Regions from separate parts of the Streptomyces sp. NPDC016640 genome, predicted to be linked through region 2. Evidence: riboswitches for the same ligand, from Rfam matches in the RefSeq annotation. Region 2 holds a riboswitch; the other holds the start of a gene.
What was found. Region 2 has a riboswitch for S-adenosylmethionine ahead of thrC (threonine synthase). Riboswitches for the same ligand answer to the same signal wherever they lie in the genome.
Positions count from the first base shown of each region.

Region 1: linked by a shared signal. The riboswitch ahead of ACF07S_RS13075 (aminotransferase class V-fold PLP-dependent enzyme) and the one ahead of thrC (threonine synthase) in region 2 are both predicted to bind S-adenosylmethionine.

Region 1 covers NZ_JBIBRG010000005.1:213,280-223,688, forward strand. Annotated here, with positions in the region: gene ACF07S_RS13035 (NlpC/P60 family protein) at 1-932, opposite strand, end outside; gene ACF07S_RS13040 (NlpC/P60 family protein) at 1,123-2,163, opposite strand; gene ACF07S_RS13045 (NYN domain-containing protein) at 2,394-3,737, opposite strand; gene ACF07S_RS13050 (hypothetical protein) at 3,805-4,044, opposite strand; gene ACF07S_RS13055 (rhomboid family intramembrane serine protease) at 4,201-4,935, shown strand; gene ACF07S_RS13060 (Lrp/AsnC family transcriptional regulator) at 4,932-5,213, shown strand; partial or broken gene ACF07S_RS13065 (small secreted hydrophilic protein) at 5,296-5,468, shown strand; partial or broken gene ACF07S_RS13070 (ATP-binding protein) at 5,453-5,626, shown strand; gene ACF07S_RS13075 (aminotransferase class V-fold PLP-dependent enzyme) at 5,750-7,132, opposite strand; SAM riboswitch class IV at 7,312-7,430, opposite strand; gene trpD (anthranilate phosphoribosyltransferase) at 7,505-8,569, opposite strand; gene ACF07S_RS13085 (cytochrome bc complex cytochrome b subunit) at 8,722-10,383, opposite strand; gene ACF07S_RS13090 (Rieske 2Fe-2S domain-containing protein) at 10,380-10,409, opposite strand, start outside.
Region 2 covers NZ_JBIBRG010000003.1:383,369-393,777, reverse strand. Annotated here, with positions in the region: gene nagA (N-acetylglucosamine-6-phosphate deacetylase) at 1-519, opposite strand, end outside; gene ACF07S_RS08665 (ROK family protein) at 519-1,535, opposite strand; gene ACF07S_RS08660 (extracellular solute-binding protein) at 1,692-2,924, shown strand; gene ACF07S_RS08655 (DUF3263 domain-containing protein) at 2,935-3,198, shown strand; gene otsB (trehalose-phosphatase) at 3,207-4,097, opposite strand; gene ACF07S_RS08645 (trehalose-6-phosphate synthase) at 4,162-5,577, opposite strand; gene ACF07S_RS08640 (glucosyl-3-phosphoglycerate synthase) at 5,639-6,610, opposite strand; SAM riboswitch class I at 6,748-6,895, shown strand; gene thrC (threonine synthase) at 6,914-8,212, shown strand; gene ACF07S_RS08630 (MoaD/ThiS family protein) at 8,209-8,484, shown strand; gene ACF07S_RS08625 (cold-shock protein) at 8,915-9,118, shown strand; gene groL (chaperonin GroEL) at 9,577-10,409, shown strand, end outside.

The DNA.
Region 1 (10,409 bases), on a different contig from region 2:
ACCTGGCCGTTGCCCGCGTACATCCCGACGTGGCTCGCGTCGTCGCGGTAGACCACGAGGTCGCCGGGCCGCGCCTCGGAGAGCGGGACCCGCCGGCCGGCGTACCGCTGGGCCTGCGAGGTGCGCGGCAGGGCCACCCCGGCCTGCGCGTACGACCACTGGGTGAGGCCCGAGCAGTCGAAGCCGGAGGGGCCGTCGGCGCCCCGGACGTAGGGCTTGCCGAGGGCTGTGCGGGCGGCGGCCAGGGCGGCGGCGCGCGCCGGGGCGGGTGCGGTGCCGCCCGGGCCGAGCAGGTCCGCGCGGGCGGAGCGGGTGGCCCGGTCCCAGGCGGCGCGTTCGCCGGACGGGAGGGAGTCGAGCAGTCTGCGGGCCTCGGCGAGTTTGCGTTCCGCGGTCCGCTTGTGGGCGGCGGCGGCCCTGCGGCTCCTCTCCAGCGCGCCGAGCCTGCCGACGGTCTCCTCGCGGTCCTGGGCCAGGGAGCGCAGGGCGCCCCGGAGTCTGCCGAGTTCACCGGTCCGGTGGGCGGTGATCCGGTCCAGCACGGAGGCCTTCTCGAGGTAGTCCTGCGGGTCGTCGGCGAAGAGCAGGACCAGGGAGGGGTCGAAGCCGCCGGAGCGGTACTGGGCACCGGCGAGCGCTCCCAGCGACTCCCGCAGGGTGTTGACGCGCTCCTGCTGGCGGGCGATGCCGTCCTGTGCGGTGGCGATCTGCCGGCGCAGGCCGTCGGCGCGCTCGCCGGCCTCGTCGTACGCCTCGGTCGCCTTCTCGGCCTCCCGGTGGAGGCGGTTCACCTCGGCGCGGGTGTCGTCGTACGGCGTGGCCGCGGCCGGTACCGCGCCGAGGGCGGTGGCCGCCGCCGACAGCAGGCCGAGGGCGACGGCGGTGCCCCGGTCGGCTCCGGAGGACGGTGCGAGACGGCGATGGGACCCCACGGGAAACCGCGCTCCTTCCGCTGGCGGACGGGGAAACGCGGCAGACAGTAGCCCCCGCGGCGGCGGGCGGACCAACGGCCGGGACCGGGCGCACACGGCGGCGCCCCGCCTCTGACGCAGGTCACAGGCGGGGCGCGGGGCCGGTGCGGTCCGGTGCGATTCCCCCGGACGGCGGCACCGGCGGGGAACGCTAGACGCGGACTCCGAACATGAACGGGCCGCCGATGGTGTCCATCGACTCGTAGCGCACGACGGTTCCGGTGCGCGGGGCGTGGATGATCTGGCCGTTGCCCGCGTACAGGCCCACGTGGTGCAGGTCGTTGAAGAAGAAGACCAGGTCGCCGACCTTGAGCTGGCTCACCGAGTAGATCCGGGTGCCGGCGCCGGTCTGCGCCTCGGAGGTGCGCGGGATGCCGACGCCGGCCTGGGCGTACGCCCACTGGGTCAGGCCCGAGCAGTCGTAGGAGGACGGGCCGGTGGCGCCGTAGACGTAGGGGCTGCCGAGCTTGCTCTGGGCGGCGGCGTAGGCCGCGGCGGCGCGTCCGGAGCCGGCCGGGACGTCGGCGGTGAGGGCGTCGCGCTCGCTGGTGCGGGTGGCGCGGGTCTGCTCCTCGGCGAGCTGGGCCTTCTCCGCGGCGGTGAGGCTGTTGAGCAGCTTCTGCGCGGAGGCGAGCTTGGACTGGACTTCCTTCTTCTTGTTGCCCAGTTCGGTGCGGGTGGAGGCGAGGTCCTCGAGCTTCTCGGACGCCTCGGAGCGCTGCTGGGCGAGTTCGCGCTGCTTCTCCTGGATCTTCTTCAGCGCGTCGACCTGCTGGGTGCTCAACTGGTCGAGGGTGGACGCCTTGTCGAGGTAGTCGTCCGGGTCGGAGGAGAGGAAGAGCTGGACGGAGGGGTCGATGCCGCCGCTGCGGTACTGGGCGCTGGCCATCGAACCGAGGCCGTCGCGCAGCTCGTTGAGCTCCTGCTGACCGCGGGCGACGTTGTCCTGGATGGTGGAGATCTCCTTCTGGAGCTTCTCCTGCTTCTCCTTGGCCCCGTTGTACTTCTCGGTGGCCTGCTCCGCCTGCTCGTAGAGCTTGTCGACCTTGGCCTTGACCTCGTCCTTGCTCGGCTTCTCACTGGGCGCCGCGTTGGCGGCCTGCGAGCTCATGACTACGGCAGCTGCGGCAGCGGTGGTGAGCACGGTCACACGTGCGCGGCTCGGCTGCTTGGGACGACGGTGGGACGCCACGGAGACGAGCTCCTTCTCGAGAGTGATCGCGCGGTCGCGGGTTCGAGGCAGACCCTAATGATTCTCTTGTGATCAGTTCAAATCCCCGGACGGAAAATCTCCATTACAGCGCGTTTATTTGACCTCAACTCACCTGCAGTGACGCACCCTTGACGCTACGCTGCGTGACGATCCCGTCAATTCGGTCATAGACCGCGTACGTTGCAGGGGGGACGGAAGTCAATCAGGTGTCAGGAAAGCCTCTTGAGGAGAACCGCCGAGGCGACCGGGCGGGCGCCCGCGCGGGCCACTCCGTCGGCGACCTCGCGGTCGGTGGAGGCGACGATGACGGGCCGGCCCGGCGGCTCGGCGCGTACCAGCTGACGGATCAGCTCGTCGGCGGTGACGCCCGGCTTGGAGAACAGCACCCGCACCCCGCGCGGCGGCGCCAGCAGCACCGGCACGGCCAGTTCGGCACCGTCGAAGACGCAGGTCACCTCCGCGCCGGTCTGGGCGGCGAGCTGGGCGAGCTGGCCCAGCAGCCGCAGACGCTGCTTCTCCAGGGGCATCTGCGGATAGCCGGTCTTGGTGACGTTGTAGCCGTCGACGACCAGATGCGCCTGCGGCAGCGCCAGCAGCTGGTCGAGGATCGCGGGGTCGTCCTCGGACAGCGCGCGGGCGGCGATGTCCTTCGGGGTCATGCGCCCCGGTTCGACGGCGTCCACGGTCTCGGCGGGCCGCACGGACACCGGGGGCAGTGCCAGCTCGCGGCGGAGCCCCTGGGCGGCGTCCAGCACGGTGTCCAGCAGCAGCCGTACCCGCATGTCCTCCACGCTGCGGCCCTCGCGGGCCGCCCGGCGCGCGGCCTCCAGCGCGGCCTCGGTCTCGCCGAGCCTGGTCCTGAGGCGGCGGCTCTCGCTCTCGGCGGCCGACACCTGGGCGTGTCCCTCGGCGCGGACGCCCTCCATCTCGCCCCGCAGCTTGCGCAGCGCGGCCTCGCCGCGCTTGACGTCGCTCAGCGCGGAGCGCAGCTTGCGGTGCAGCGCGTCGGCCTCCCGCTTCGCCGCGTCCAGTTCGGTGCGCAGCCGCTCGGTCTCCGACCTGGTGTGCTCGCGGGCCCGGTCGAGTTCGGCGCGCAGCCGCTCCAGCTCGGCCCTGCTCTCCTCGCCGGCCCGCTCGGCGTCGGCGCGCTGGGCCTCCTCGCCGGCGGCGGTCACCAGCTTGACCCAGCCGGGCGGGCGGATCACGTAGGCCGCGGCCGCCACGTCGAGCGGGTCCGCGGCCGGGGGCGGGGTGCCGGATTCGAGGGCGCCGGTCAGTTCCGGCTGGGCCTCTGCGAGCCGCTCACCGATGCGCTGCCGGAACAGCGGGTCGGTCTCCAGCGCCGCCGCCATGGCGTTGCCGGCGAACTTGGCACGGCGGTTCGGGGCGAACCGGGCGTACTGCCGCAGCTGGGCGGGCAGCTCGGTGACCGTGAGCCCGCCGAAGCCGTCGGCGACGATCTGGACGACCCGGCGGCGCACTCCCTCGGGCAGCGGGCGGTCGAGCACCTCGGCGGCGCCGTCCTGCGGCCCCTCGCCCATGGTCTCCGCCATCCGTCACACCCCCATGCCTGTGTGCGCCCCCGTGTGCGGGGTCGCCGTCCGCGGGGCCCGCTCCTGCTCAGGAGCCGGCGCCCGGCCTGTCCACGAGTTCCACCTGGTCCACCGCGTTGCACCAGCGGCAGCGCACCGACTCGATCGTCTCATCGAGCACCTCGCGCTCCTCGACCGCGGGCTCCCCGGCCAGGTCGAGGTGGACGTACTCGACGACCTTCGACGAGCGGGTCACGTCGAAGCGCGTGAGGTTGCCGCAGAGGGTGCAGCGCCACCGCGTCGAGGCGGTCGGCAGAGGAACCGTCATCGTGGCTGTTCGCCTTCCTTCCAGTGTCCGTGACGCACCGGCCCGCCCGGGGCGTGTGGCGGTAACCCTAAGGCCTGGCGGGTCCCCGCCGCCCGCCCGCCCACGACGGCGAGGCGGTCCGTGCGGTTGTGTCCGGTTACGTCATGCTCTGTGGTCATGATCCGCAACTGGGGCGCGTCGGCGGCCGGGGCGATCCGGGGCACCCCGGCGCCGGTCACCCGCGCCCTCATCGTCCTGTGCTGCCTGCTCTTCCTGGTCGGGCCCGCCTCCGGCCTCGATCCGGCCCACGGCTCCGGGGAGGAGCTGGCCGCGGCGCGGCGGGCCTATTTCCGGCGCTGGGGCGTGATTCCCGCAGACCTGTTCGAGGGTTCACCCGGGGCCGTCCTCACCCCCGCCACCGCGCTGTTCGTGCACGGCAGCTGGGTGCACCTGCTCGGCAACATGCTCTTCCTCCAGGTCTTCGGCACGATGACCGAGGCACGGATGGGCCGGGTGCGGTTCACCCTGTGCTACGCCGGCTGCGGCTACCTCGCGCTGCTGGGGTACGCCGCCGCCAACGCCGGCTCCGAGCGGTCCCTGGTCGGTGCCTCGGGGGCGGTCTCGGCGGTCCTCGGCGCGTTCCTCCTCCTGTTCCCCCGGGCGCGGGTGACCAGCCTCCTGCCGTTCCTGTTCTTCCTGCCGGTACGTCTGCCGGCCTGGGTGGTGCTGCCGTGCTGGGCGGCGTTGCAGTGGGTGGCGGCGGGGCGGGCGGCCCAGGGGCCGGGGGTGGCGTACCTGGCGCACGTGGTGGGGTTCGGCCTGGGCTTCGGCTGCGCGTGGGTGTGTTCCGGCAGGGCGACTACAGTGAAGTCCGCCCCTGCTCCGGCCCCCGAGGGAGAGAACCAGCCGTGATCACCGCGATCGTCCTCATCAAGACCAGCGTGGACCGGATCCCCGAGATCGCGGAGCGGATCGCCGCGCTGGACAGCGTCAGCGAGGTCTTCTCCGTCACCGGCACCTACGACCTGATCGCCATGGTCCGGGTCCGTGAGCACGAGGACCTGGCGGAGGTGATCCCCGGCCGGATCAGCAAGATCCCGGGGGTGGAGGGCACCGACACGCACGTGGCGTTCCGCACGTACTCGCAGCACGACCTGGAGGCGGCGTTCGCCATCGGGCTGGACAGCTGAGGCCGGCCGGCGCGGAGGAGATGAAGGGTTCCTCATCCTGGACCCATCCGGGCCCTGCGGTCCGGCGCGCAGGATCGGGTCCATGGTCCTCACTCGCCGGATGGCGGCCCTGGCCGCCGTCGTACTGATCCCGCTGGGCGCCGCCGCGACCAGCTTCGCGCTCGCCGACAGTCCCGCGCCCCCGAGGTGCCGCCGCGCGTCGAACTGGACAGCGGCTCGCCCACCCCGACGTCCACGGCAGGCGCGGCACCGCCCGGCGTGGCGCGCGCGGCTCGGGCGCCGGACTCGGCCTGTCGATCGTCAGGGCGATCGCGGAGGGCCACGGCGGCCTGGTCCGCCTGTACGACACCGAGGGCGGCGGCGCCACCTTCGTACTGACGCTGGACCGATCGCGGGAGGAGACGCGCACATGAACCGGATTCTGATCGTCGAGGGCGAGGAACGCATCGGACGCCGAGCTCGACCGGATCCCGCTGGTCGACGGCGGTGAGGGCACGGCCTCGGCGCTCGCCGCCGCACCCGGCGGACCGGCACCGTCACGCCCGGGCGGAGGGATTCGGCACGCAGCGGCCGTCCACCGTGCGGTAGCTCCAGCGCGCCCCGTCCCGCACCAGTTCCCGCACCGCCCGCACGAACCGCTCCACGTGCTCGTCCGGCGTGCCCGCGCCGAAGCTGACCCGGATGGCGTTGAGGGACTTCTCCCCGGGCGCCGCCTCGGGGGCGCCGCACTCGCCCTGGGCCTGCGGGTCACCGCCGAGCAGCGTGCGCACCAGCGGGTGCGCGCAGAACAGCCCGTCCCGTACGCCGATGCCGTACTCGGCGGACAGCGCGGCGGCGAAGTGGGAGCTGTTCCAGCCCTCGACGACGAAGGAGAGCACGCCGACGCGCGGGGCGTCGTCCCCGAACAGGGACAGGAACCGCACCTGGGGAACGTCCGCGAGCCCGTCGCGCACCGTGCGGATCAGCCGCTCCTCATGGGCGAGCAGCGCCTCGAAACCGGCCTCGGTGAGCGCCTTGCAGGCGGAGGCGATGGCGTAGGCGCCGATGACGTTGGGGGATCCGGCCTCGTGGCGGGCGGCGCCGTCGTGCCACTCCACGTCCACTCCCCCGTCCGCGCGGCGGGTGACCTTGCGGCTGGCGCCGCCGCCCGCGAGGTAGGGCTCGGCCTGCCGCAGCCAGTCGGCGCGGCCGGCCAGCACACCGGAGCCGAAGGGGGCGTACAGCTTGTGCCCGGAGAACGCGACCCAGTCGACGTCCAGGTCGCGGAGGCTCACCGGGTGGTGCGGGGCGAGCTGGGCGGCGTCCAGCACGATCCGGGCACCGTGCGCGTGCGCGGCGGCGGCCAGTTCCCGTACGGGCCACAGCTCGCCGGTGACGTTGGATGCGCCGGTGACGCAGACCAGGGCGGGCCCGCGGGGGTCACGGCCGGCGAGGGCGCGCTCCAGGGTCTCCACGGCCTGCCGCGGGCTGCTCGGGGCGTCGAGGCAGGTGAGGCGCGTGCCGCGGGCGGACCCCCAGGGCAGCAGGGAGGCGTGGTGCTCGGTCTCGAAGACGAAGACCTCGCAGCCGTCGGGGAGCGCGGCGGCGAGCAGGTTGAGGGAGTCGGTGGTGGACCGGGTGAACACCACCTGGTCGCCGGTGCGGCAGTCGAGGAACTCGGCGACGGTGCGGCGGGCGTTCTCGAACAGGTCGGTGGAGAGCTGGGAGAGGTACCCGGCGCCGCGGTGGACGCTGCCGTAGTACGGCGCGTACGCGGCCACGTCGTCCCAGACGCGCTGGAGCGCGGGCGCGCTGGCGGCGTAGTCGAGCGCGGCGTAGGCGACCTCGCCGCCCGTGACGAGGGGGACGGTGACGTCCCGGCCCAGAACGGGCAGCGGGGAACAGACGGACTGGCCGACGGCAGCGGTGGAGACGGACATGGCGCAACTCCCGGTGAGGCAGGCGGAACCGCCGCGCGAGCACACATCGCTCGAGCACGGGGGGAAGAGAAAGGGGGTGTGCGGAGGCGGGGCTCTGCGGCCCTAGCGCATTCGCTTGCTCACGGAAGGCTCCTCGACGACCAGGACCCCTGGCCCCACGCTGTTCACAGCGTGCGAGGGGTCCGCGCTTGCCGACGCGCCCTGCTGCCCATCGGCCTGGTCTTCACCCGGGGCACCCCGCCACGGACGGAGGGTTGCCGGACAGCCGGCCGGGGCCTGATGGCTGTCACTCATGACCTGGAGAGGAACGTACGTGAAGTGATCGAGTCCCGCAACCCGGGTCCGGATCGCGGGACGTCCGCCGTCGGGCCGCTACGCGTTGCTGACGGCCACCCAGCGCTCCAGGACCCGCCCGGCGGCCCCCGAGTCGATCGCCTCGGCCGCCCGCGCCATCCCTGCACGGATCTGCTCGGTGAGGGTTCCGGGGCCCGGCTCCAGGGCGACCAGCGCCGCCGCCGAGTTCAGCAGCACCGCGTCCCGTACGGGGCCGCGCTCGCCGTCCAGCAGCCGCCGGGCGACCTCGGCGTTGTACGAGGCGTCCGCGCCGCGCAGCGCTTCCACGGGCACCAGGTCGAGACCGGCGTCGCGCGGGTCGAAGGCCTCCTCGGTGACCTCGCCGTCCCGGACCACCCACACCCGCGAGGTGGCGGTGGTGGTCAGCTCGTCCAGGCCGTCGTCGCCGCGGAACACCAGTGAGGAGTGGCCGCGTGCGGCGAACACACCGGCCATGATCGGGGCCATCCGCGGGTCGGCGACCCCGACCGCCTGGGCCTTGACCCGTGCCGGGTTGGCCAGCGGACCGAGGAAGTTGAACACCGTACGGATGCCCAGCTGTCCCCGGGCGGCGGCCACGTGGCGCAGCGCCGGGTGGAACTTCACCGCGAAGCAGAAGGTGATCCCGGCCTCCTCGGCGACCTCGGCCACCCGCCGCGGGGTCAGCTCCAGGTTGACGCCGAGCTTCTCCAGGACGTCGGAGGCACCGGATGCCGAGGACGCCGCCCGGTTGCCGTGCTTGACGACCTTCGCGCCGGTGCCGGCCACGACGATCGAGGACATCGTGGAGATGTTCACCGTCTTCGCGCCGTCCCCGCCGGTGCCGACGATGTCGACGGTGTCTCCCGGCACCTCGATCACATGGGCGTGGTCGTACAGCGCACGGACGCAGCCGGTGATCTCCTCGACGGTCTCGCCCTTGGCCCGCAGGGACACCGCGAACCCGGCGATCTGCGCGTCACTCGCCTCGCCGCGCATGATCAGGTCCATCGCCCAGGCGGTGTCGTCGGCGGACAGGTTCCGTCCGTCCAGCAGTCCGTTCAGCAGGGCGGGCCAGGAGCGGCCCGCCGCGGTGTCGCCTCCAGCGGGGGTCACAGCGCTCATCGGCCGCTCCTGATCGTCGTAGAGGAGTTCCGGGACCGCGGGGGTCCCGCACCCACCCTATCCAGGTCCGGGGACGGCGAAGGGCCCCCGTCCGCGGAACGGACGGGGGCCCTTCGCCGTCGTGTGGCGACTCGGGTGAGGCGAACCGGTGATCAGTGGTGGCCGTGGCCGCTGGTGATCTCCTTGTACTCCTCGACGGTCGGCTTCGCGACCTGCGCGTCCTCGCCGTAGTACCCCTTGCTCAGCCTGGCGCGCAGCTTCTCCGTCGCGCCGACCTTGCGCCGGACACCGTTCTCGTCGACCGTCGGGCCGATCTCGACCGGCTTGTACTGCTCGTGCGCGGTGAGGGTGTGCAGCTGCTCCTGGCTGAGCGGCTCGTGGACCTCGATGAACTCACCGTGCGGCAGGCGCTTGATGATGCCCGACTCGCGGCCGTGCAGCACCTTGTCCCTGTCCCGGCGCTGCAGGCCGAGGCAGATCCGCTTGGTGACGATGAACGCCAGGACCGGCGCGACGAAGAACGCGACCCGCACGAACCAGGTGATGGCGTTGATCGACAGGTGGAAGTGGGTGGCGAACAGGTCGTTGCCACCACCGATGAGGAGCACGACGTACAGCGTGATCCACGCGACGCCGAACGCGGTGCGGGTCGGGGCGTTGCGCGGGCGGTCCAGGATGTGGTGCTCGCGCTTGTCGCCGGTGACCCAGGACTCGATGAACGGGTAGACCGCGATCGACACCAGGACCAGCGGGAAGATCAGCAGCGGGATGAACACGCCCAGGACGAGCGTGTGACCCCAGAAGTTGATCTCCCAGCCCGGCATCACACGGATCAGACCCTCGGAGAAGCCCATGTACCAGTCGGGCTGGGCGCCGGTGGAGACCATGTCCGGCCGGTACGGGCCGAGTGCCCAGATCGGGTTGATCGTGGCGATCGCCGAGACGGCCGCGAGCACACCGAAGACCAGGAAGAAGAAGCCTCCGGCCTTGGCCATGTAGACCGGCAGCAGCGGCATGCCGACGACATTGTCGTTGTTCTTGCCGGGGCCCGCGAACTGCGTGTGCTTGTGGTAGAAGACCAGGATCAGGTGCGCCACCACGAGGCCGAGCATGATGCCCGGCAGCAGCAGGACGTGGATCGAGAAGAACCGGGCCACGAAGTCGTCGCCGGGGAACTCGCCGCCGAAGAGGAAGAACGACAGGTACGTGCCGACGATCGGCACGGACAGGATCGCGCCCTCCATGAAGCGGATACCGGTGCCGGAGAGCAGGTCGTCCGGGAGCGAGTAACCGGTGAAGCCGGTGAACATGCCCAGGACGAACAGCAGGAAGCCGAACAGCCAGTTGATCTCACGCGGCTTGCGGAACGCGCCGGTGAAGAACACGCGCATCATGTGCACGAACATGCCGGCCAGGAAGACCAGCGCGGCCCAGTGGTGGATCTGCCGGATCAGCAGACCGCCCCGGACGTCGAAGCTGATGTCCAGCGTCGACTTGTAGGCCTCGCTCATCAGCTGTCCCTGCAGCGGGACGTAGGAGCCGTGGTACTCCACCTCGTTCATCGACGGGTGGAAGAACAGCGTCAGGTACACACCCGTGAGGATGATGATGAGGAAGCTGTAGAGGCAGATCTCACCCAGCATGAACGACCAGTGGTCGGGGAAGATCTTGCGCATGTTGGCCTTGGCCAGGGAGTAGATCCCCAGCCGGCCGTCGGCCCAGTCGGCGACGCGTTCGCCGGCCGGCGCCTTCGCGCGGGAGCGGCCCGACGCGTCGGCGGCCGATGTATGCGTGGTGGAGTTGGTGGTGCTCATCCGCGCTCCCAGAAAGCAGGCCCGAC
Region 2 (10,409 bases):
GTCCAGGCCGCCGGGCAGTTCGGTGGCCAGCGTCATCATCCGCGCGTGGCCGTGCGCGGCGTCGATCAGCTTGCGGACCTCGGCCGGGTCGGGGTCGCGCAGCAGGTCCTCGTTGTGCGCGCCCTTGCGGCACGGGGAGATGAACGGCCCCTCGAAGTGGATGCCGGCGATCTCGCCCTGCTGGGCCAGTTCCGCCAGCATCCCGGCGTGCCGGGCGAGGAAGTCCAGGTCGCCGGTGACGGCGGAGGCGACGAGCGTGGTGGTGCCGTGCCGGCGGTGGGTGCGGACGCCCTGGAGGACGTCCTCGGCGGTGCCGCCGGCGAAGGAGCCGCCGCCGCCGCCGTGGTTGTGGATGTCGACGAAGCCGGGGACCACCCAGTGGCCGCTCACGTCGACGACGTCGGCCTGTCCGGGGGTGGTGTCCGCGATCCGGGTGCCGTCGACGATCACACGGCCGTCGTCCACGGTCCCGGTGGGCAGGACCACCCGGGCACCGGCGAGAACCTTGGTGGGGGCCATCAGGTGGTTACCTCCGAGGGGTCTGAGGGGGCCGAGGGGGCCGGGGGAGCTGGGGAGGCCGGGGGATCCGGGAGGACCGGGGAGGCCGAGGGGCCGGCGGTGGCGAGCAGGTCCCGGGCGAGGAGGCCCGCGCCCAGGCAGCCGGCGGTGTCCCCGAGGGCCGCGGGGACCAGGGACGGCGGCTTCTGGAAGGTGATCCGCCGCCGGACGGCCTCCCGCAGCGGTGCGAACAGCGTGTCCCCCGCCTCGGCGAGCCCGCCGCCGATGATCAGCGTGCGGGGGTCCAGCAGGGTGAGCGCGGTGACCAGCCCGTCGGCCAGCGCGTCCACCGCGTCCTGCCACACCTCCCGGGCGCGGACGTCCCCCGACTCGACGGCCCCGGCGCAGTCGGCCGCGTCCGCGCCGGGGTCGCCGCAGGCCGCCGCCCACGCCTCGCTCACCGCCGCGGCGGACGCGAACCGCTCCAGACAGCCGCGCCGACCGCACGGGCAGGGGGCGCCCCCGGGGCGTACGACGACGTGGCCGATCTCACCCGCGAAGCCGTGCGCGCCCGCCTCGACCCGGCCGTCGATGCCGATGGCGCCCGCGATGCCGGTGCCCAGCGCCACGAACAGGAAGCGGTCGACGCCCCGGCCCGCGCCGATGCGCCCCTCGGCGAGCCCGCCGGTGCGCACGTCGTGGCCGAGGGCGACGGGGATGCCGCCGAGCCGCTCGGCGAGCAGGGCGCGCAGCGGGACGTCGCGCCAGCCGAGGTTGGCCGCGTAGACGGCGGTGCCCCGCGCCTCGTCGACGATGCCGGGGACGGCGAGGCCGGCGGCGGACGCGGGCTCGCCGTGCCGGCGGATGCCGTGGGCACGCAGTTCGGCCGCGAAGTCGAGGATGTCCGCGACCAGCGCGTCCGGGCCGCGTTCGCGGCCGGTGGCCCGGCGGGCGCGGTGCAGCAGCTCGCCGTCCGCTCCGACCAGGGCGGCCTTCATCCCGGTGCCGCCCACATCGAGGGCGATGACGTGTCTCACAGGGGACAGTGTGGCCCGGGCACCCTCAAGAGGTCTAGTCCACTCGCGTGGTGTAGACCTTAATCCGATTATCGAAAACATTTCGGATGGCGCGGGAGCGCCGGGGCAGGGGCAAGGCACGTGCAGCGGCGGCTCAGGACAAGAACGATCGCGGTGGTGTCCGTACTGGGGCTGACGGGCGTCCTCGGCGGATGCGGTGCCGACGGCGGATCGTCGGACGTGACCCTGAGGCTGGTCGCCGCCGAGTACGGCGACAGCGCGGCCAACAGCTCCGAGAAGTACTGGGCCGAGCTGGTCGATCGCTACGAGGCCGAGCACCCGGACGTGAAGGTCGAGGTCAGCGTCTACTCCTGGAGCGACGTCGACCGCAAGGTCAGGGAGATGGTCGACGCGGGCGACCCGCCGGACATGGCGCAGATCGGCGCGTACGCCGACTACGCGGCCGAGGGGAAGCTCTACCAGGCCGGCGACCTGCTCTCCATCCCCGTCCAGGCGGACTTCCTCCCGCAGCTCTCCGCCGCGGGCGAGGTCAACAGCGTGCAGTACGGCATGCCGTTCGCCTCCTCCACGCGCGTGCTGTTCTACAACAAGAAGCTGTTCGCCGAGGCCGGCATCACCCCGCCGAAGACCTGGGCCGAGCTCGCCGCCGGCGCCGAGGCGCTCAGGGCCGAGGGAGTGAAGTACCCGTACGCGCTGCCGCTCGGCCCGGAGGAGGCGCAGGCCGAGACCATGCAGTGGCTGCTCGGCGGCGAGGGCGGCTACACGGACCTGACGGGCACCTACAGCATCGACTCCGTGCAGAACGTCCAGACCTTCACCTGGCTGAAGGACGAGCTGGTCGGCAAGAGCCTCACCGGTCCCGTCGCGCCCGGCGAGCTCAACCGGGCCGACGCGTTCGCCGCGTTCGCGGCCGGTGACGTCGGCATGCTCAACGGGCACCCCTCGTTGATGGGGATGGCCGAGCAGAAGGGCGTGGAGTTCGGCATGGTGCCGACGCCGGGTGCCGACGGCGAGAGCCCGTCCACGCTCGGCGTCGCCGACTGGATGACGGCCTTCAGCGAGAACGGCCACCGCGACCAGGTCGGCGACTTCCTCGACCTCGTCTACAGCGAGGAGAGCGTGCTCGGCTTCTCCCGCCGGTACGACCTGCTGCCGGTCACCAACTCCGCGTCCCGCGCGATGGCCGCGTCCGAGGAGGGCCGGGCCCTCAAGCCCTTCCTCGACCAGCTGCCCACCTCCGAGCTCTACCCGGTCGGCAAGACCTCCTGGGCGGCGGTCAACGCGGCCGTCAAGAAGCAGATCGGCAAGGCGGTCGGCCCGAACGGCAGCCCCGAGGGCGTCCTCGGCGCACTCCAGGCGACGGCGACGCGCGCGGAGAGCACGGAGTAGCCTGCGGGACATGGACCAGCGGGGCGAGGGCGAGGCGGAGCACGAGGCCGGCGGGCTGGCCCGGCGCGAGCGGGACATCCTCGCGCTGGAACGCCGCGGCTTCGCCGGCCCCGGCGTCAAGGAACGGACGATCCGCGAGGAACTGGGCCTGGCGCCGGTGCGCTACTACCAGCTCCTCAACGCCCTCCTCGACGACCCGCGCGCCCTCGCGCACGACCCGGTGACGGTCAACCGCCTGCGCCGCGTACGGGACGCCCGCCGCGCGGAGCGCTGAGGGCGCCGTCAGCCGATCCGGTCCGCCAGCGCCCGGAGCAGCCGCACGACCCCCCCGGGTCCGTCGGTCACCACGTCGGCGCGGTCCCGCACCTCCGTGACCTCGTCGCTGCCGCTGCACACCAGGAGCCCCGGCGTCCCGGTGGCGCGCAGCTCGTCGACCGCGGTGTAGGCGGGCAGGTCGCCCAGGTCGTCACCGGCGTAGAGGACCGTCTGCGCGCCGATGTCCCGGGCGTACTCCGTCAGGGCGACGCCCTTGTCCATGCCGGGCGGCCGCAGCTCCAGGACCAGGCGGCCGGGCTCGACGATCAGGCCGTGCCGGGTGGCGAGGCCGGTCACCGGCTCGCGCAGCGCCTCCCAGGCGGCCTGCGGGTCCTCGGCCCTGCGGGTGTGCACGGCCACCGCCCGGCCCTTGTCCTCGACCCAGGTGCCCCGCCGGGCGCCGGCCCGGTCGAGCAGCCCCGGCAGCTCCGCGCGGGCGGCGGCGACGCCCGGGTGCGGGGCGGGCGCGGTGACCGTGCCGGTGACGGCGTCCCAGCGCTCGGCGCCGTAGTGGCCGAGGACGACCAGGTGCTCCAGTCCGGCCACGCCGGCGAAACCGCCGAGCCGCACCGCCACCGCGGCCGGCCGGCCGGTGACGACCGCGACCGAGGCCACCTTCGGCGCGAGCGCGGCGAGCGCGGCCACCGCGCCGGGGTGCGCGCGGGCCTGCTCGGGATCGGCCACGATCGGCGCGAGCGTCCCGTCGAAGTCGAGCGCGATCAGCGCCTTCGCCGGCCGCGCGAGCAGCGCGTCCAGCCCTTCCCGCCCGGCCGGCGATCCCGGCGCCGGCAGATCACCGGCGCCCCCGCCGCGCGCGCCCTTGTCCCGAGGGTCCGTGGAATCCGTATGACTGCCCATACCGCCAACCTATCCACGCCCGCGGGGTCGCACGCGTGCGTGATCGGCCACACCCGCCCACCGGTCAGCCGGGGACGCCGTCCCGCAGCGCGTTCAGCTGGTCCAGGAACCACCGGGCCGGCGGGAGCGCGGTCGCCGCCGCGGCCAGGCGCTTGCTCCGCTCGGTGCGCTCCGCCGGGCGCATGGACAGGGCCTCGTGGAGGGCGCGGGCGGTGCCGGAGACGTCGTAGGGGTTGACCGTGATCGCGTCCTCGCCCAGTTCCTCGTGGGCACCGGCCTCCCGCGACAGGACCAGGGCGCAGCCCGCGTCGGAGACGACCGGCACCTCCTTGGCCACCAGGTTCATGCCGTCGCGGATCGGGTTGACCAGGGCCACGTCCGCCAGCCGGTAGGCGGCCAGCGAGCGCGCGAAGTCGTCCTTGACGTGCAGCACGACCGGCCGCCAGTCCGGCGTCCCGTACCGCTCGTTGATCTCCTCCGCCACCCGCCGCACCTCGGCGGTGTAGTCGCGGTACACGGCGAGGTCCTGCCGGGAGGGGTAGGCGAAGGCGACGTGCACGACGCGTTCGCGCCACTCGGGGCGGTCCTCGAGGAGCTGCCGGTACGCCAGCAGACCGCGCACGATGTTCTTCGACAGCTCGGTGCGGTCGACCCGGACGACCGTGCGGCGCGCCCCGCCGTCGGGAGCCGTGCCGATCTCCTCCCGCAGCGCGGCGATCCGCTCCTCGACGTCCGCCTCGTGGGACCGGGCGCGCAGGAAGTCGGCGTCGGCCCCGAGGCCGTGCACCCCGATCCGGGTCTCCCCGAGCCCGCCGGTGTACCGCTCGCAGCACGCGGTGAACGCATCCGCCCAGCGGTGGGTGAGGAAGCCGAGCCGGTCGGCGCCCAGCATCCCGCGCAGCACCTGTTCCGCGATGTCGTCGGGCAGCATCCGGAAGTACTCCGGCGGCGCCCAGGGCGTGTGCGAGAAGTGACCGATGCGCAGGTCCGGGCGGAGTTCGCGGAGCATGCCGGGGACCAGCGTCAGGTGGTAGTCCTGCACGACCACGGCGGCCCCCCGCGCCGCCTCCTCGGCCAGCGCCTCGGCGAACGCGCGGTTGTAGGCCTCGTACGACGCCCACTGCCGGCGGAACCCCGCGTCGAAGACCGGCTCCAGCGGCGTCTGGTAGAGCATGTGGTGCACGAACCACAGCACCGAGTTGGCGATCCCGTTGTACGCGTCCGCGTGCACGTCCGCGGGCACGTCCAGCATCCGCACGCCGTCCTCGCCGACCCCGCGCCGCACGGCCTCGCGGTCGCCGTCGGACAGCGCCGAGCACACCCACAGCGCCCCCGCGTCCGGCCCGATCGCCGACAGCCCCGAGACGAGTCCGCCGCCGCCCCGCCTGGCCCGCAGCGAACCGTCCTCACCCACCTCGTACGAGACCGGCCCCCGGTTGGAGGCGACCAGCACCTGAGCAGCACCGAACGTAGAAGACATACGCCTCAACCTAGCCCGGCCCCCGGGCACTCAAACGTCGCCGCCGGCCCGGTGCGAGGGGTCAGGCCACCCTGCGGGCCCGGTACTCCGCGATCTCCGTCATCGGGGGGCGTTCCTCGGTGTCGACGGAGAAGGTGCGGGGGGCGAAGGTGCCGCCCGTGCGCTCGAACTGGGTGAGGGACGGCCGGATCAGATGGCCGCGGGCCAGGCGGAGCTGGGCGGTGCGGTAGATCGCGGCGGCCATGCGGCCGAGGGCCTGGTCGTCCTGGTGGCGGTGCTTGCGGACGCCGACGTCGACCTGGGCCAGGGCGTCCAGGCCCACCAGGTGCAGGGCGTCGACCAGCATGCCGAGCTCGACGCCGTAGCCGACGGGGAAGGGAAGCCGTTCCAGCAGGGTGCGGCGGGCCGCGTACTCGCCGCCGAGCGGCTGGACGAAACCGGCCAGCCGGGGCCAGTGCATGTTCAGCAGCGGGCGGGCCACCAGTTCCGTGACCCGGCCGCCCTGGCCGGTGGCCGCCGGGCCGGCGGCGCGTCCGTCGGGCAGCGTGAGCGGACGGTCGTACATGGCCTTGACCAGGTGGACGTCCGGCTCGGTGAGCAGCGGGCCGACGATGCCGGAGACGAAGTCGGAGGAGAACTCCCGCAGGTCCGCGTCGACGAAGCAGACGATGTCGCCGCGGGTGGCGAGCAGGGACCGCCACAGCACCTCGCCCTTGCCGGGCACCGCCGGGACCCGCGGCAGTATCGCGTCCCGGGACACCACGGTCGCGCCCGCCGCCGCGGCCCGCTCGGCCGTGCGGTCGGTGGAGCCCGAGTCGACCACCACGATCTCGTCGACCAGCGGGGCCCGGAGCACCAGGTCGTTCCGGATGGCCGACACGATCTCGCCGACCGTCGCCTCCTCGTTGAGTGCGGGCAGCACCACGCTCACCGTCCGGCCCGTGGCCCGCTTGGCGGCCAGGACCCGGTGGAGCGGGCGGTCGGCCACCGACCAGGAGCGGTCGGCCAGCCAGCGCTCGACTTCTTCCAGCACGCTTCCCGGCTCCTCACTGACCTGTGATCCATCTCGCGGTTCGGACGACTATCTCAACCATGCGGGCCTTCGGTTACAGTCTTGAACAACGCCGACGACCACCGCACGCCGGGGTCACCGCGCGGATAACTGAACACCGCTCATCCAGAGGGGCAGAGGGACACGGCCCGATGAAGCCCCGGCAACCCTCCAGTCGGTTCCCGTCACGCGGACGTGGCGAGGCTCCCGGCTCGGGAAGGTGCCAAATCCGTCTCACGGCGAGATGCGTCGTGAGGAAGATGAGGAGAAAGGGCCTCGCCTCACATGGCTGTGCAGACAGTTGCAAGCACCACCGATTCCGCTCCCGGCAGCTCCGTGGACCTGGGCCCGGCCGCCGCGCTCTCATGCCGCGAATGCGGTCACCGCGTCCCGCTCGGCCCCGTCTTCGCCTGCGAGGAGTGTTTCGGCCCGCTGGAGATCGCCTACGACTTCTCCGCGTACGGCACCGAGGAACTCCGCGAGCGGATCGAGGCGGGACCCGCGAACATCTGGCGCTACGCGCCCCTGCTGCCCGTCCCGGCGGACGTGGCGACCAAGCCGAACATCAACCCCGGCTGGACCAAGCTCGTCCAGGCCGACAACCTCGCGCGCGAGCTGGGCGTCGACCCCGGCAAGCTGTTCGTGAAGGACGACTCCGGCAACCCGACGCACTCCTTCAAGGACCGCGTCGTCGCCCAGGCCATCGAGGCCGCCCGCGCCTTCGGCTTCACCACCCTGTCCTGCTCCTCCACCGGCAACCTGGCCGGCGCCGTGGGCGCCGCGGCGGCCCGGGCCGGCTTCCGCTCCTGCGTGTTCATCCCGCACGACCTGGAGCAGGGCAAGGTCGTCATGGCCGCCGTCTACGGCGGTGAGCTCGTCGGCATCGAGGGCAACTACGACGACGTGAACCGCTTCTGCTCGGAGCTGATCGGCGACCCGGCCGGCGAGGGCTGGGGCTTCGTCAACGTCAACCTGCGGCCGTACTACGCGGAGGGGTCCAAGACCCTCGCGTACGAGATCTGCGAGCAGCTCGGCTGGCGGCTCCCCGACCAGATCGTGGTCCCGATCGCCTCCGGCTCGCAGCTCACGAAGATCGACAAGGGGCTGCAGGAGCTGATCGGGCTCGGTCTGGTCGAGGACAAGCCGTACCGGATCTTCGGTGCGCAGGCCGAGGGCTGCTCCCCGGTGTCCACGGCCTACAAGGCCGGCCACGACGTCGTGCGCCCGCAGAAGCCGGACACCATCGCCAAGTCGCTCGCCATCGGCAACCCGGCGGACGGGCCGTACGTGCTGGACATCGCGCGGCGTACCGGTGGCGCGGTGGAGGACGTGACGGACGAGCAGATCGTCGAGGCGATCAGGCTGCTGGCCCGGACGGAGGGGATCTTCGCGGAGACGGCGGGCGGCGTGACGGTCGGCGTCACCAGGAAGCTCATCGACGACGGCGTACTCGACCCGGCCCTGACCACCGTCGTGCTCAACACCGGTGACGGCCTGAAGACGCTCGACGCGGTGGCCGGCACCGGGCTCACCACCACCATCCGCCCCAACCTGGAGTCGTTCCGAGAGGCAGGCCTCGCATGAGCGTGACCGTCCGCATCCCGACCATCCTGCGCACCTACACCGGTGGGCAGGCCGAGGTCAGTGCCCAGGGGGCCGACCTCGGCGAGGTCATCGCCGACCTGGAGAGGAACCACGCCGGGATCGCCGCCCGGGTCCTGGACGACCAGGGCAAGCTGCGCCGGTTCGTCAACGTCTACGTCAACGACGACGACGTCCGCTTCGAGCAGGGCCTCAAGACGGCCACCCCGGACGGTGCGGGCGTCTCCATCATCCCGGCGGTCGCCGGCGGCTGATCATTACCTTTGGTAATGACGGTTACCGAGCGTTCGGAACGTCGCCCCCTCCGTAAGAGAAACGGAGGGGGCAATTCCATTGGATTGAGCGCGGTAGAATCGGGGAACGCGCTCCCGATCCGGAGATCGAAAACCCCGGATCCCCGCTGCACGCCCGACTGGATGCAGCCAAAGTGTGGGCCCCATTCGCGGCATGTTTCCCTTTTGCCTGGCCCGACTTGCCCTGAATTCGGATGAATTCTGGCCAGATTCCGGACCGGCGTCGTCCAGATTTCTCGCCCGATTGACCTGTTGCAGACGGCAGTTGGGCAGATACATTCGGCCGCGGTCGACGCGTTCCGGCGCCACCCCCCAACCGTTGGGGGGTGAGGTCTGACCCGGATCCGCGAAGTGCGGATCTGCGCAAGGGCCAGTAATAGGGGAGTTAGGCATGGCTCAGGGCACCGTCAAGTGGTTCAACGCGGAGAAGGGGTACGGCTTCATCGCGGTCGACGGTGGTGCGGATGTTTTCGTCCACTACAGCGCGATCCAGATGGACGGTTACCGCACCCTCGAAGAAGGCCAGCGGGTCGAGTTCGAGATCTCGCAGGGTCAGAAGGGCCCACAGGCCGACATGGTTCGTCTCAGCGCCTGAACGCGCTACCAGCCGCAAGCATTCCTGCTGACGAAGGGCCCGTACCTCCCGGGGTGCGGGCCCTTCGCCGTGCCCGCGCCGGGGCCTGTGCCCGTGTCCGTGTCCGTGTCCGTGCCCGTGCCCGTGTCCGTGTCCGGGCCTTCGTCGCCTTCGCCGTGCCCGCGCCGGGGCGCCCGGACGTGTTCGGGTGACGGGCGGGCGCCCTGCTTCGTGCGCCCGCCCGTCACCCGACCACCACCCCTCATCGAGCCCGCTTCGAGGGCGCGCCTTGCACTCGAGGGGGTCGAGTGCTAATCATTGCGTTAGCACTCTGAAGGTGAGAGTGACAACGTAAGGACCGGGTCGGTGAGGCCCGCAGGCTGCGTGGGGCAAGGAACCACAAGGCCGGCGAGCCGTCCGTCGCGGGCGCGGGCGCGGTCCTGGAGTCATCACCCCCAGTCCTGGAGGGACCACTTCACATGGCCAAGATCATCGCGTTCGACGAGGAGGCGCGGCGCGGCCTCGAGCGCGGCATGAACCAGCTCGCGGACGCCGTCAAGGTGACGCTCGGCCCCAAGGGCCGCAACGTCGTCCTCGAGAAGAAGTGGGGCGCCCCCACGATCACCAACGATGGTGTGTCCATCGCCAAGGAGATCGAGCTCGAGGACCCGTACGAGAAGATCGGCGCCGAGCTGGTCAAGGAAGTCGCCAAGAAGACGGACGACGTCGCCGGCGACGGTACGACCACCGCGACCGTTCTCGCCCAGGCCCTGGTCAAGGAGGGCCTGCGCAACGTAGCCGCCGGTGCCAACCCGATGGCCCTGAAGCGCGGTATCGAGAAGGCCGTCGAGGCCGTCTCCGGTGCCCTGCTGGAGCAGGCGAAGGACGTCGAGACCAAGGAGCAGATCGCCTCCACGGCCTCCATCTCCGCCGCCGACACCCAGATCGGCGAGCTCATCGCCGAGGCCATGGACAAGGTCGGCAAGGAAGGCGTCATCACCGTCGAGGAGTCCCAGACCTTCGGTCTGGAGCTGGAGCTCACCGAGGGTATGCGCTTCGACAAGGGCTACATCTCGGCGTACTTCGCCACCGACATGGAGCGTATGGAGGCCGTCCTCGACGACCCGTACATCCTGATCGCCAACTCCAAGGTCTCCAACGTCAAGGACCTGCTCCCGCTCCTGGAGAAGGTCATGCAGTCGGGCAAGCCGCTGCTGATCATCGCCGAGGACGTCGAGGGCGAGGCCCTGTCGACCCTGGTCGTCAACAAGATCCGCGGCACCTTCAAGTCCGTCGCCGTCAAGGCCCCGGG